3 regions of the Shewanella sp. LZH-2 genome follow, and region 1 is predicted to be linked to each of the others. Evidence: riboswitches for the same ligand, from Rfam matches in the RefSeq annotation. Region 1 holds a riboswitch; each other region holds the start of a gene.
The links. A riboswitch is a leader RNA that binds a small molecule or an ion and turns the genes downstream of it on or off. The one in region 1 is predicted to bind lysine.
Positions count from the first base shown of each region.

Region 2: another riboswitch for lysine. It lies ahead of JM642_RS16090 (Na+/H+ antiporter NhaC family protein); the one in region 1 lies ahead of lysC (lysine-sensitive aspartokinase 3).
Region 3: another riboswitch for lysine. It lies ahead of JM642_RS06975 (Na+/H+ antiporter NhaC family protein); the one in region 1 lies ahead of lysC (lysine-sensitive aspartokinase 3).

Region 1 covers NZ_CP069350.1:776,421-781,353, forward strand. The annotation lists gene JM642_RS03550 (S9 family peptidase) at 1-545, shown strand, start outside; gene arcA (two-component system response regulator ArcA) at 850-1,566, opposite strand; gene JM642_RS03560 (DUF3293 domain-containing protein) at 2,149-2,583, shown strand; lysine riboswitch at 2,827-3,001, shown strand; gene lysC (lysine-sensitive aspartokinase 3) at 3,145-4,500, shown strand; gene JM642_RS03570 (succinylglutamate desuccinylase/aspartoacylase family protein) at 4,502-4,933, shown strand, end outside.
Region 2 covers NZ_CP069350.1:3,646,897-3,651,829, forward strand. The annotation lists gene JM642_RS16090 (Na+/H+ antiporter NhaC family protein) at 1-1,247, opposite strand, end outside; lysine riboswitch at 1,331-1,502, opposite strand; gene JM642_RS16095 (dienelactone hydrolase family protein) at 1,643-2,605, opposite strand; gene JM642_RS16100 (hypothetical protein) at 2,888-4,933, shown strand, end outside.
Region 3 covers NZ_CP069350.1:1,536,734-1,541,666, forward strand. The annotation lists gene JM642_RS06960 (H-NS family nucleoid-associated regulatory protein) at 175-567, opposite strand; gene JM642_RS06965 (electron transfer flavoprotein subunit beta/FixA family protein) at 877-1,626, shown strand; gene JM642_RS06970 (FAD-binding protein) at 1,627-2,553, shown strand; lysine riboswitch at 2,649-2,845, shown strand; gene JM642_RS06975 (Na+/H+ antiporter NhaC family protein) at 2,925-4,493, shown strand; gene JM642_RS06980 (M3 family metallopeptidase) at 4,586-4,933, opposite strand, start outside.

The DNA.
Region 1 (4,933 bases):
CCCACAGAGGCACTCAGTTTGAGCAAGTGATTTACCGTCACTTGGGCGAAGCGGAAGTGAACGACCAAAAGGTTGGCGTCGATTATCTGCGCAGCTTGCCCTTTATCGATAGCGATAATGTGGCGATTTATGGCCACAGCTACGGCGGTTATATGGCCTTGATGAGTCTATTTAAGGCGCCGGATTACTTTAAAGCCGCGATTTCGGGCGCGCCCGTCACCGATTGGCGCTTGTATGACACTCATTACACCGAGCGTTATCTCGCCCATCCTGCGACTAATGAACAAGGTTACGAAGCCAGTAGCGTGTTCCCCTATGTGAAAAACTATCAGTCGGGGCTATTGATGTACCACGGCATGGCCGACGATAACGTGTTGTTTGAAAACAGTACTCGCGTCTATAAGGCGTTGCAGGACGAAGGCAAGTTGTTTCAAATGATTGATTATCCAGGTTCTAAGCATTCGATGCGCGGTGAGAAAGTGCGTAATCACTTATACCGCTCGCTGGCGGATTTCCTCGATAGACAGCTTAAAAGCGGTAAATAACTCAGCGTTAGGTTGGCATTTATATCAGACTGGTATTTATGTCAGAGTGGCGTTTTTTAAAAGAGTGGGGCAACATCCCCACTCTTTTTTATTTTGTATGATTCTGAGTTAAGCCTATTTATTTAACAGTACGCTGCTTAGTTTAATCACAACACACTCAAAACTTATCTGGCGCTTAATATTCCAGTTCACTGAGTTGTAATTTGGATTTCCAGTTTGCTTTAGCTAAAACCTTTTTTGCAGAGATAAAAAAACCAGATCCTAGGATCTGGTTTTTTATGGCGTTCAAACGGTAAGTTGAAGATTAGTCTTCTAAGTTACCGCAGAAACGGTAGCCTTCACCGTGAATGGTAGCGATGATTTCTGGCGTATCTGGCAAGCTTTCGAAGTGCTTACGAATACGACGGATAGTCACGTCAACAGTACGGTCGTGTGGCTTTAACTCACGGCCAGTCATCTTCATCAGTAGATCGGCACGAGTTAAGATTTTGCCTGGGTTTTCAACAAAGTGCAGCATAGCGCGGAATTCGCTACGTGGCAGTTTGTAAGATTCACCCTGTGGGCTGACGAGAGAACGGCTGTTGATCTCTAGGCTCCAATCGTTAAAACGATAGTATTCTACAGAGCTCTTTTCTTCGACTTCATTGCCTGCGCTATTAACACGAGTCAGAAGGTTGCGAGCACGAATCGTCAATTCACGAGGGTTGAACGGCTTGGTAATATAATCGTCCGCGCCAATTTCAAGTCCAAGGATTTTGTCGACTTCGTTGTCACGGCCTGTTAAGAAGATCAGACCGATGTTGTTGATTTCACGTAATTCACGTGCCAACAACAGACCATTTTTACCTGGTAGGTTAATGTCCATAACCACGAGGTTAATTTTGTTTTCCTGCATAGCCTTATGCATTTCTGCGCCATCATTGGCCTCAGTTACCACATACCCTTCTGCCTCGAAAATACTTCTTAGCGTGTTACGGGTAACGGCTTCATCTTCAACGATCAGAATGTGCGGATTTTGCATATTAAGTACCTAAATTTTAACCAATATTCTAACCATAAGAATCACTTACATCGGATTCTTATATTCATAAAATGTTGATACTTCCACTTACTGCTCTGTGCTTCAAAGGGAAGATCTTCACGGCTACACGTCAGGATGTATATAAGTGAACGTTTAAAGTGTAATACGATAAAACGTAACCAGTATCAACTTCGATAAGCAATAGTTAAAAATAGTTCCTTAACTATTGTTTTTTTTAAAATGTTTAAATGATAAATCAAATGTAGAACACATTTTAAAAGATGTCTGGCCAGCATAAGGTGATTTCGCAGAGGAATCTAACAAACCCTTGTCAAGATTAAGCAAACTTAATGTTATCTGCTTAACTGGCCAATGACGACATTGTACTCGTTTTAGGCATTTGTTAACAAATGAAATGTTAACAAATTTCAGGCTGAGACGCTGATTTACCATGATATTTACTTTAGTCATTGATTAGTATAACTAATGTATTTTTAATTCTTGTGAGCCAGTTCACGCCTCTTTGGATTTTTTAGGCTCTCTGTTAAACTAGCGCGGGTTCATTTTTCGACTAGACTACCAATGGACAACATGACTCAAGATTTGTGGCAGCATTATCAAACGCCGTTGTTTTTGCTTACTCAAGCATTATCCTGTGATTTTTCCTTTGCTGTAATTACCGCCCATAATCCCGCTTCAACCCCCCTCACTCCCAGCCAAAACCGATTACTCGACCGCCAACTTCTACGTGAAATTGAATTATTAGGCAGTCCCTATCGTGCACTGATTGGGGCATCGCCAGATTTATCCCATATGGAGAAGAGCTGGGCCGTGTTTATTGATCGCAGCATGGCCTTGCAGTTGGGGAAAAAGTTTAATCAATACGCTATCTACATGGTGGAACAGGGCGAGGTGAGTTTAGTGCCTTGTACATTAGCCGGGCAAACAGAGGTGTGTTTAGGTCGATTTAACGACTATGTGCGTTTGGTTTATGAGCTACCGGACTTGGTCACCTAACCGCGATTGACGCTTTTAATCGCTCCTCTGGCTAAGCTTTGCTGATCTCACGGCAAGGCTAGTTTGTTTTTCTTCTTTGCTAGATCTGATTGATTTTTCCCTATTCTCGTTTGGCATAAGTCGCAAACGTTTTAAATTCCCATTGTTTTTAAATGCGTTTATTGAATTTGTATATAGTGTGTGAAATTAGCATTGACTTCATTAGGGGTTTATTGCTACTTTTTTCGTCCCTTTCCGGCGGAAAGGAACAGAAGAGGAGCGTTAACTAGGTAGTCAGTCAGAGGAGCACAAACTCCAGCGATGATTGATGAGGGAGATTAACGCCGAGGCATAGATATGGTTGCTGCATGTTTATGTCGGTCGCTTAGGCTGAATCCTAACGATTGTCACCTGTAATTGGTGGAGAGCTTCTGGTGACGATTGCTGTTTCCCTTCTATTGGGGTGCGTATCATTGAGCACCAGGCTCTTCGAACGAAGTTAGTTCGGAGCGTAATCATGTTAGTTAATCAATATCTTATCCTAGTTTGTGCCGTGTCTTCTGCTTCTGCGGAGGTGCGCTAATGTCTCTTGTTGTCGCAAAATTTGGTGGTACTTCAGTCGCCGATTACGGTGCAATGAATCGCTGCGCCGATATCGTACTGGGCAATCCCGATTGCCGTTTAGTGGTGGTTAGCGCCTCCAGTGGCGTGACGAACCTGTTGGTTGAACTGACCCAAGAGTCAATAAACGACGATGGTCGCTTACAACGATTAAAGCAAATTGCGCAGATTCAATACGCTATCTTAGATAAACTCGGTCGCCCTAACGATGTTGCTGCCGCATTAGATAAGCTGTTAAGCCGTATGGCGGTATTAAGCGAAGCGCTGGCGTCCCAGCGCAGTAAGGCCACCATGGATGAGTTATTGTCCCTTGGCGAGCAGTGTTCGTCGGCATTATTTGCGGCGGTATTGCGCGAAAAAGGCGCCAACTCAAGTGCCTTCGATGTGCGCCGTGTGTTGCGCACCGACAGCCATTTTGGCCGCGCCGAGCCACAGGTTGAGCAAATTGCTTTGCTATCGAGTGAGCATTTACTGCCGCTGTTATCTGAGCAAGTGATTGTGACTCAAGGTTTTATTGGCTCCGATGAAGCGGGGCAAACCACAACTCTCGGCCGTGGCGGTAGCGACTATTCTGCGGCACTGTTAGCCGAAGCGTTAAAAGCCTCAGCGGTTGAGATTTGGACCGATGTGGCCGGGATTTATACGACCGATCCGCGCCTCGCGCCAAATGCCCATCCGATTGCCGAAATCAGCTTTAACGAAGCCGCCGAAATGGCGACCTTTGGCGCTAAAGTATTACATCCTGCGACGATTCTTCCGGCCGTGCGCCAACAAATTCAAGTGTTTGTCGGTTCAAGCAAGGAGCCTGAAAAGGGTGGCACTTGGATCCGCCATCAGGTTGAAGATGCACCCGTGTTCCGCGCGGTGGCGCTGCGCCGCGACCAGACGCTACTCAATCTGCACAGCCTACAAATGCTGCATGCGCAGGGCTTCTTGGCGGAAACCTTTGCCACATTGGCAAGACACAAGATCAGTGTGGATTTGATTACCACCTCCGAAGTTAACGTATCGCTCACTCTAGATAAAACCGGATCCGATTCAAGCGGACAAGGTTTATTAAGTGAAGCGTTACTGCAAGAATTATCGCAACATTGCCGCGTGCGCGTGGAGGATGGTTTAGCATTGGTGGCGATTATCGGTAATCGCATCGCTACGACTGCGGGTATTTGTCGCCGCGTGTTTGAAGTGCTCGAACCCCATAATGTGCGCATGATCTGCCAAGGTGCCAGCCCGCATAACTTGTGTGTGTTAGTGGCCGAATCCGAAGCGGCACAAGTGGTTAAAGCGTTGCACGAAAATTTGTTTGAAGGCGTTTAGTATGTTGCCGACGACATCGTCTCTGCAAATTGGGGAGCTTGCCGCAGGGCAGGCTCTGACGCTGCCGATTTATCACTTCAAGCCAAGTGGTCACGTATCTGGCCCTAAAGTGTATATTCAGGCTAATGTCCATGGCGCTGAGGTGCAAGGCAATGCGGTGATTTATCAATTGATGAAACAGTTGGAAAATTGCCACATCTTAGGTGAGATTACCTTAGTGCCCTTGGCTAATCCGCTGGGGATTAATCAAAAAAGCGGTGAGTTTACATTGGGGCGTTTTGACCCTATCACTGGCGTAAACTGGAATCGTGAGTACTTAAATCACGCGATAGATTTACCCGCTTGGTACAGCGAGCATGCCGAGCTTAGCGATAGCGAACTTATTCAAGCATATCGCAGCACCTTGATTGAAGCTTGCCAGCAGCGGTTACGT
Region 2 (4,933 bases), 1.8 Mb from region 1:
AGTGGCAACATAATACCAAAGGTGCCCCAACTGGTTCCGGTGGCAAATGCCATGGCGCAGGACAACACAAACACCACCGCAGGCAACACTTCCATTGGCAAGTTACCGTTGGCGAGGGAGGCCAGATATTTGCCTGTCTCAACATCGCGAACAACCGCACCAATCGCCCAGGCAAACAGCAAAATATTAATGGCGGGTAACATGGCCATCACGCCTTGCGGGGCGGCTTTAAGCCAGTTTTTAGCGCCCAATTTTAACCGCAGCGCAAGCACAATTGACACCGCCAAGCTGCACAGTGCGCCATACACTAGCGAGGAGCCCACATTGGTGTTTTCAAAAGAGCCAAGTACGCTAAATGGCAGCCCTTTTTCATCCAACACTGCCGCACCAGAGGAGATCATAAAATACACGGTCGCGCCGGTGAGGGTTAGGATCGGCAATACCATATCGATCATGCCACCGTTACTTTCTTCAGGGCTTTCCATATCTAAGCCGATTGGACGAGGCTTAGACGGATCCCAAAGCTTTCCCTCCAGCGCCCATGCTTCATGTTTACGCATCGGGCCGATATCCATTTGAAAGATAATCACCACCAGCACCATCAACAGGGTAAACACTGCATACAGATTCATCGGGATCATCTCAACAAAGGCTGAGATAGGGCTTTGATCGCTAATGCCGTGGGCGGCCATAATGCCACCGATAAGCGCGATAATATAAGCGCCCCAAGAGGAGATGGGCATCAATACGCACACGGGCGCAGCGGTAGAATCTAAAAGATAAGCCAGTTTGGCGCGGGAGATTTGAAAGCGATCAGTCACCGGACGGCAAATGGCGCCAACCGACAAACTATGAAAAAAGTCGTCAATAAAAAACGCAAACACCATCACACCAGTTAAGCCTTTTGCGCCGCGACGGGTCTTAGCGCGCTTAGCCGCCCACTCGGCAAAGGCGCGGGTGGCGCCAGAAACCGTCATCAGACTAATGAGTCCGCCAAGCAACAACATAAACAGCAACATATTGATATTGTCGCGATTAAGTGCGCCATCGACCCAAAAAATCTTCAGCACGGTATTGAACATATAGTGCAATGAATCAAGGGGAGAAAACTGATTGAGTAACAAACTGCCGGCCACAATCCCTACGCCAAGGGATAACAGTACGCGACGTGTGATGATCGCCAAGGCGACGGCTAACAAAGGGGGAAGTACTGACCAACCTGAGTCAGCAAAATGACTAATGTCCATGATCTCTTTTCACCAAAAAACGGGTGGAGATCTACCGAGAGGATAAAGAAACAAAACCTATAGGGAGGTATTACTCCTCAGCCCCTTCAGGTAGCGCTCCATAGTGGATGACTATGGCAGTCTTGCACCTATTTGATGCAAAACCAGCAGCTCGGTTTGATGACCTGGCTACTTCGGCGCTGACTCCTTTCCTTGTACATCTGCGGCATCACCCTCCGCACAAGTAGTCATAGGCAGCGCGCCTCTACTTAAAGGTATTCGAGCGGGCATTCTAGCGAGATGGGAACTGATAGCAAGTATTTTGATCCCACTCGCGTATAAAACAATGAATCACCTACAAGTTGGTAACACAAGAAACATCAAGCTTTCAAGCGTTGCAATAGCGCCAAATGGACTTATACGAGTAAATGTTTACCAAAAAAATCTAAGGTTCTTGTCCATGCGAGCTCAGCCGTTGGCTCATCATAACGGGCGGTGGAGTCATTATGGAAACCATGATTCACATTCGGGTAAAGATAAGCGACATAATCGGCTTTATTAGCCTTTAGCTGGGCTTCATACTCGGCCCATGTATCGTTAATCCGTTGATCTAATGCGGCAAATTGCAACATCAACGGGCCTTTCACGCGGCTACGCAGCTCAGTTGCTGCGGGTGTGCCATAAAAAGGCACGCCTGCCGCAAGCTCATCGGGAATGGTGGCGGCGAGCATATTGACGATATAACCACCAAAGCAGAAACCGACGGCACCGAGTTTGCCATTACTCTGCGGGTGCGCCCTTAAAAAACGCGCCGCGGCGATAAAGTCCTGCTCGATTTTGGCTCTATCAAGGCTCGCTTGCATGGCGCGGCCCGCATCATCATTACCCGGATATCCACCAAGGCTGTAAAGCGCATCGGGGGCAAAGGCGATATAACCCTTGGCCGCTAAGCGGCGGGCCACATCTTCGATATAGGGATTTAAGCCTCGGTTCTCGTGCACCACTAATACCACGGGGGCTTTTTTACTGAGATCTAAGGTCTTAGGATCGCCCGCCTTTTGGCCTGGGATCAGCAACGCGTTTGGCAAGACTAAATAACCGCGACCTTCACCATAGCCATCGGGGGATGGAAATTTCACATAACTGGCTTGAATGCTGGGATCGTTAAAGGAGACTTGCTCGGCTAAGGCGTAATTAGGCATTAGTGCGCCCGTCAGCGTGGTCATGGTAAAACCCAGTGCCACTAGGCCCGCAAGGCGAGCCATAAACTCACGGCGGTCGATAATGCCGTGGGCATATTCGTCATACCAGTCAAAGGCTTCCTGAGGAATGACAGGGAAAGGTGGTGTGGTTAGTTCTGGCTTATGATCTGGGCTCATCGTTCTTTCTCCATTAAACAAGCTAACCACTGGTTTATATTCCCTAGCTTGTGAGTTATCTAGCGGCCTTACCAAGAGTAAAGGATGAGAGCTTGTCAGGGCAATTAGCTTTATGCCGCCCATTTAATAATTCTCCACTCATCAATAGCCAATTTATGGTTGATCATGCGCCCAAATTGGCGTGAGCTTTTTATTCCCTAGGGGCATTTTTGTGTATAATGTCGCCAAACAACATATTAATATCATTACATTTCAATAACATAAGTTACCAATGGAGTTCAAATGGCTATAGGGATATGCAGGGTACTTTGTACCACTGTCACGCTCACGCTTGGGTTAACGGCTTGCGATAATCAGGTTTCTGATAAGTCAGCAAGCATTCCCGCTTCGCGCGAGTATCAGATTATTTCTACTTCACACCTCAACGATGGTTTCGAAACCCGTAAAGTGTTGCAGGCACGATTGCTGCTGGATTACCAGTTACAAGATACAGAAGGTAAGGCGGCCAGCTTAACCACACCACTAACCCATAATGCCCGCTTTTTTATCCAACCTAATCTGCTGCAAATTAGCGATTATGGCATGCCGATCCCAGTGAGTAATATCGACCCAAAAGCCAAATCCAATGAAATCGCTCAGTTGGTTAAAGATGGCTTTAATGTGGAATTTAACAATGGTGAAGTCCGTCTATTAAACCCCATTGCCAAGATGGATCAAAAAGATATCAAGGAGTTATTTGAGCGCTGGCAAAATCTTAATAACTTGTTTAAACAAGCCCCAACCTTGCCTGTGGCGCTTGAGCCTCGCGTCGGTTATAGCACAAGCGCCCCGATGGATGGGCGCTTAACTTGGACGGTTGAGCAGGTCAGTGAAGATAAATTAATCGCCGTGTTACAAGGTGAAAAAGGCAAGTATAAGGCCTATGGCAAGTTCGAAGTTAACCGTAAAACCGGTTGGTTAGAGAGCATGGCGTTTTTTCAACGGGAAGAGCGCCAAGGCAGTACTTTCACCCACCGTACCGTGATGGCGCCTAAGGATAGGCCGTATATCATGAGCACGCTTTGGCATGCCGATGATAGATTTGATGCTGAGCGCGATAGGGATGATCGGCAAAAGGAGCTATACCGCATTAGCGAGGTACCGCAGGAGTATCGCCCCAATAATGAGGCATTTATAAAATCCTTATTACCAGACCAACAAGGTATTTTAGATAATGTTGGCCCTTGGGGTACTGATACCCCCGAAGATCTGCAATTGCGCTTTGTCCACAATATGAGCCCGCAATATGTGGAAGCCGATGTGCGTTATGAGGACTTAAGCGCTTTTGATGCTAACGGTAAACCGATTGACATTCACTTCTGGCAACACGGTAAAGGTTGGGCGAGGAATTATAATCCCTCGATTGAATCTGCAACCGATATTATTGCGACGGGGTGGGATAACACTGCGAATAAACTCAAGCAGATAGACCATATTAATGCCAAGTTAACGCTTATCCCACAGACGAATAAGATCGTCGAAAAGTCGTGGGATGAATTGCTGGCAACACCTTACACCTTTGGCGATGCCAGCCTAACAATCCAGGTGCTCGATGCCGAGGCGAAACTGTTTAAAGTCATATCAAAACAGAGTGAGGATCAGAGTATTAATCTGCCTTTCCAGCAGTTTAAAGGCATGATCGCAGAGGCCCGTCGCGAAGGTAATTATCCCTCCTGGTTAACGGCGACCGAAAAGGAACTGCTAGAACAATTAATTGGGGCCGATGAGCCACATCACCTCACCAGCAACGCACTGTTACTCAAGCTCGATGAGACCCCAAAAACCGTGGTGTTAATCGAGAAACAACCCCAGCCGGAGTTGACTCAAACCAAGACGATTCGCTTTGTACAATTTACCGAGTACAACAAAAATCTGGCGAATCCTCCCACCGAATTTGGTAACGCCAGCCTAGGTAGCTTCACCAATCCGACGCTAGATAGCGCTAAAAATGAGGTCAATACGATCCAAGGGATAAAACCTGTGTCTGACAATGGCCATAATTTATCTATTCCCATGTCAGCGGCTTTGGCGACCGCCTGTAAACCTGAAATAGAACAGGGTTTTAATGAGGGTAAAAATCCCGTCACTTGGCAGTTTGTTCCCAATGCCCTAAGCGGCAGTGCCTATATGTTGATGACTCCGGATCATGTGCGGCAGTTTTTCTACGATAAACAGATCAAGGGTAAGATCCGTTGCCAAGGTGATATCCATTGGCAGCCTTTAGAACTGGCCGCGACAGACCGCCCTTGGTTAATCGATTTACAATCTTGGCTGGCGCAAACGGGATAT
Region 3 (4,933 bases), 760 kb from region 1:
GTAACCTAAAGTAGATGTAAATACTAAAGATGAATTGTAACGCAATTTAAGCATTTACTTGAATGACAATGGGCGGGGTGGGATAGGCATAAAAAAGCTCGCAGGGCGCGAGCTTTTTTATGTTACTCAATGATAATAGCGAATGGCTATTGTCATTACCATTACGGTATTGGATTAGATTAAGAAATCATCCATAGAACGGCCTTTATTGACTTCGTTCTTAAATACTGTTGGCATACGGCCTTGACCTGTCCACTGGATCACTTCGCCATCAACTTCAATTTGGTATTTCGCTGGACGAGGAGCGCGTTTCTTGCTCGAGGCTTTAACTGCAACACCACCTAAATCGTCGATTGATAAACCAACGGCTTCCATTTGTTGACGGATTTCTTCAATTTTTGCATTACGAGCAGCAATAGCTTGCTGTTCTTCTGCTTCCATTGACTCACGCTCAACTAAAATTTTATCTAGTTTAGCCGCTAAATCACGCAGTTCTTCAACGCTAAGATCTTTTACAGCAGCTTTAAAACGACGACCGTGAGTTAATATCTCTAAAAATTCGCTCATATCTATTTTCGTCCCACTCTATTTTTATTACAGGATAATGGTGAACAACAGCTAAATGATAGAAACTAATATTGCTCGAATCAAATAAAATTATGCAATAAACAAAAATTAAATATTATTTAATTTTTGAACTTTTTATATATGGCAAATAAGTGTTCAAAAATGTGGCCAATACGACAGTCTTAAAAATGCAAACAAGCGTTTGACTTTGGTTGACGTTAACGTTAACAGGACGTAAAGTGGCTCTATCCTGCATTGGTGATCACCAATGTTTTGTCCATGTACATGAAAGTGTAGGAAGGAAGCCCTATGAAAGTATTGGTGCCTGTTAAGCGCGTAGTTGATGCCAATGTGAAGGTCAGGGTAAAAGCTGACAACACCAGCGTTGATACCGCAAACCTCAAAATGGCGTTGAACCCTTTTTGTGAAATTGCAGTAGAAGAAGCGGTTCGTTTAAAAGAAGCGGGCAGTGCTACTGAAGTAGTGGTCGTGAGCATCGGCAATAAAGCCGTTCAAGAACAATTGCGTACCGCATTAGCACTAGGTGCTGATCGCGCGATTCACATTGATACTGAAGAAGAGTTAGCACCAGTATCAATTGCCAAATTACTTAAAGCCGTACAAGAAAAAGAACAAGCGCAATTAGTGCTGTTTGGTAAGCAATCCATTGATGGTGATAATAACCAAACGGGCCAAATGTTTGCTGCATTAACGGATATGCCGCAAGCGACTTTTGCTTCAGCAATTAAAGTTGAAGGTAATTCACTTCAAGTTGCTCGTGAGATAGATGGTGGTATGCAAACCTTAAATCTACCATTGCCAGCTGTGGTGACTGCGGATTTACGTTTGAATGAGCCACGTTATGCCTCATTACCTAATATCATGAAAGCCAAACGTAAGCCATTAGACGTCCTGACGGTAGCTGATTTAGGTGTGACGCTCAAAGCGCATCAAACGGTGATCAAGGTAACGCCGCCTGCTGAACGTAAGGCCGGTATTATGGTTGCGTCGGTAGCAGAGCTGGTTGAAAAGTTAAAGAATGAAGCGAAGGTGATCTAAATGGCCATTTTAGTATTAGCAGAACACGATAATGCGGCGCTGAAACTGGATACCGCTAAAGTTGTCACCGCAGCTCGTGCGATCGGCGGTGATGTACATGTATTGGTGGTGGGCCATCAATGTGTTGCAGTGGTGCAAGCTGCTCAAGCTCTACAAGGTGTCGCGCAAATATTAGTCGCCGATAACAGTGCTTATGAAGCGCATTTAGCCGAAAACGTGGCTAAATTGCTGGTGGACTTAGCACCAAACTACAGCCATATTCTCGCAGCGGCATCGAGTGCGGGTAAAGACACGTTACCGCGTGTGGCAGCGCTTTTAGATGTGGCGCAAATTTCTGAAGTGATTGCTGTGGTAAGCAGTGATACTTTTGTGCGTCCGATTTACGCGGGTAACGCCTTAGCGACAGTTCAAAGCCATGACGCTATCAAAGTGATGACAGTGCGTGCCAGTGCGTTCGATGCGGTTACACAGGGTAATAATGCTGCTGTGACTACCTTGGATAAAGTGTTTGAAGCCAAAGCTCAGTTTGTGTCTCAAGCGCTGACAGTTTCAGCACGTCCAGAGTTAGGAAATGCTGGCATTATCGTATCTGGTGGCCGTGGCATGGGCAGCGGTGAAAACTTCGGCATGTTAGAGCAACTGGCTGATAAGCTTGGTGCCGCAGTAGGTGCTTCGCGTGCGGCGGTTGACGCAGGCTTTGTTCCGAATGACTTGCAAGTCGGTCAAACCGGTAAAATTGTCGCACCTAATCTCTATATTGCAGTAGGTATTTCAGGCGCGATCCAACATTTAGCGGGAATGAAAGACGCTAAGGTGATTGTGGCTATCAACAAAGACCCTGAAGCGCCTATCTTCCAAGTTGCCGATTATGGCCTCGAAGCTGACCTGTTCGAAGCCGTTCCGCAGTTGATTGCAAGCTTAAGTTGATTTTATTTGTGAGCTAAGTCAAAGTAAGCGGCTTCGCGGTGGTAACTGCTTAGCCGCTTATGTTTTTATGAGCCTCACGCCCATGTATGGGCGTTCTTAGAAGTAGAGGCGCACCAAATATCAGTAGTGATCAGTAGGGTGATTCCGTTGATCGTTCACGAAAGGATTTGGTGCCGAAGTAGTTTGATTTATCACGATCAACTGCTGGGGTTGTGTCTAATAGGTACAACACTGCCATAGTATTTCCAGATACGGATATTAGGAATAGTTACTATGGAGCGCTACTGATAGGACAGGTGATCTTGGGTATCTATTGCCTTTTCCCACCAGTTCAGTCGCCCTCCATTCGTATTTTGACGAAGAAATAATCAATGACTGTAGTTAGTTATGCCGATTCGGCGCTTTCTTTGCTCCCGCCTGTGGTTGCAATTGTATTGGCGATTTTTACTCGCCGAGTGCTTCTTTCCCTCGGTTTAGGAATTGTGATTGGAGTATTATTGCTCAATCAATTTTCTCCTGTGGCCAGCGGTGAGTTTTTATTTAGCAGTGTAAAAGGACTTTTTTGGTCGGAAGATAGCGTAAATTCTTGGAATTTATACATTCTCGGTTTCTTGATTGTATTGGGGATGATCACCGCTCTAATTACTGTGAGTGGTAGTGCTCGGGCATTTGCTGATTGGGCAAGGTTACATATTCGTAATAAGCGCGATGCGAAATTACTGACCATGTTTTTAGGCTGTGTTGTTTTTATTGACGATTATTTCAATAGTTTAGTCGTTGGGTCTGTCGCAAGGCCTGTTACCGACCGTTACCATATTTCCCGCGCTAAATTAGCTTATTTATTAGATTCTACCGCAGCACCAGTTTGTGTCATTTCACCGGTATCAAGTTGGGGCGCTTATATTATTGCGTTAATTGGCGGAATATTAACAGCACATGGTTTTGCGGACTCTGGTCATTTGAGTGTATTTATTCAAATGATCCCTATGAATTTCTACGCAATTTTCTCTTTATTATTACTGCTTTGTGTGGCGTTTATGGGCTTAGATGTTGGCCCTATGCGTGAACATGAATTAAATGCCATGCGCGGTAATTTATACGATGAGACTAAAGGTTTACCGCCAGGTGCTAATGCTGATTTACCCGAAGCTGAAACAGGTAAAATCCTCGGGTTATTCCTACCTATCACAGTACTGGTATTTGCGACCCTGTATTTTATGATCGATAGCGGTGCCCAAGTATTAGCTAAAGAAGGCATTGAATTTAATATTATTTCTGCTTTCGAGAAAACCGATGTGAGTTCATCACTGTTCTTTGGTGCCCTGATTGGTTTAGCGGTTGCGCTGGTACTTAACTTAGTGCAAGGCGTTGAAAAATCAATGGTATTAAAAGGTGTAGTGCAGGGAGCTCGCTCTATGTTGCCTGCGATTTACATCTTGTTATTTGCTTGGACCATTGCAGGTGTGATCGGCCAGCTTGAAACCGGTAAGTTTATGGCTAGCCTAGCCACTGGGAATATTCCCTTTGCTTTCTTACCTGCATTAATGTTTGTGTTAGCGGGCCTGACTGCATTCTCTACTGGAACCAGTTGGGGTACGTTCGGGATTATGCTGCCGATAGCTGCGGATATGGCAATGGGAAGTCACACAGCCATGATGTTACCTATGCTGGCTTCGGTATTAGCGGGGGCGGTATTTGGTGATCATTGTTCACCGATTTCTGATACCACTATTTTGTCGTCGACGGGGGCCAGTTGCCATCATATCGACCACGTAGTGACGCAGCTTCCCTACGCAGTAATCGTTGCGCTGATCAGCATGATCGGCTACGTAGTGCTTGGCTTTACTGAATCGGTCAATGCGGGATTAGTGACTTGTAGCATATTGTTTGTATTGACGATTTTTGGTCTGCACATTAAATCCAAAAGTACGGCTTTATAAGTCCGTGATTTAACTTCGCTCTTATCTTGAGAATATAAAACAAATCAGCCAGCAACTATGCTGGCTGATTTTTATCTACTCAGTATCTAAGATTACTGAGTCTGATTGAGCCCACGGCGGTTGAGTAAACCTTCAGTGGTAGGCTCTTGGCCGCGGAAGTTCTTGTAAGCTTCCATTGGCGCAATACTGTTGCCCACTTCGCGAATGGTCTTACGGTATTTCATGCCGATCTCACGGTTTAGGCCGCCTTGGGTTTGCACATAGGCAAAGGCGTCAGCCGCTAAAATTTCACTCCACATATACGCGTAGTAACTTGCAGAGTAACCACCTGGGAAGGCGTGGGCAAAGTAAGTTGACTTATAACGTGGTGGTACGGCGGTGATATTTAAGCCGTGCTTTTTCAGCGCATTAGCCTCAAAGGTCGCTACATCTTGCAATGG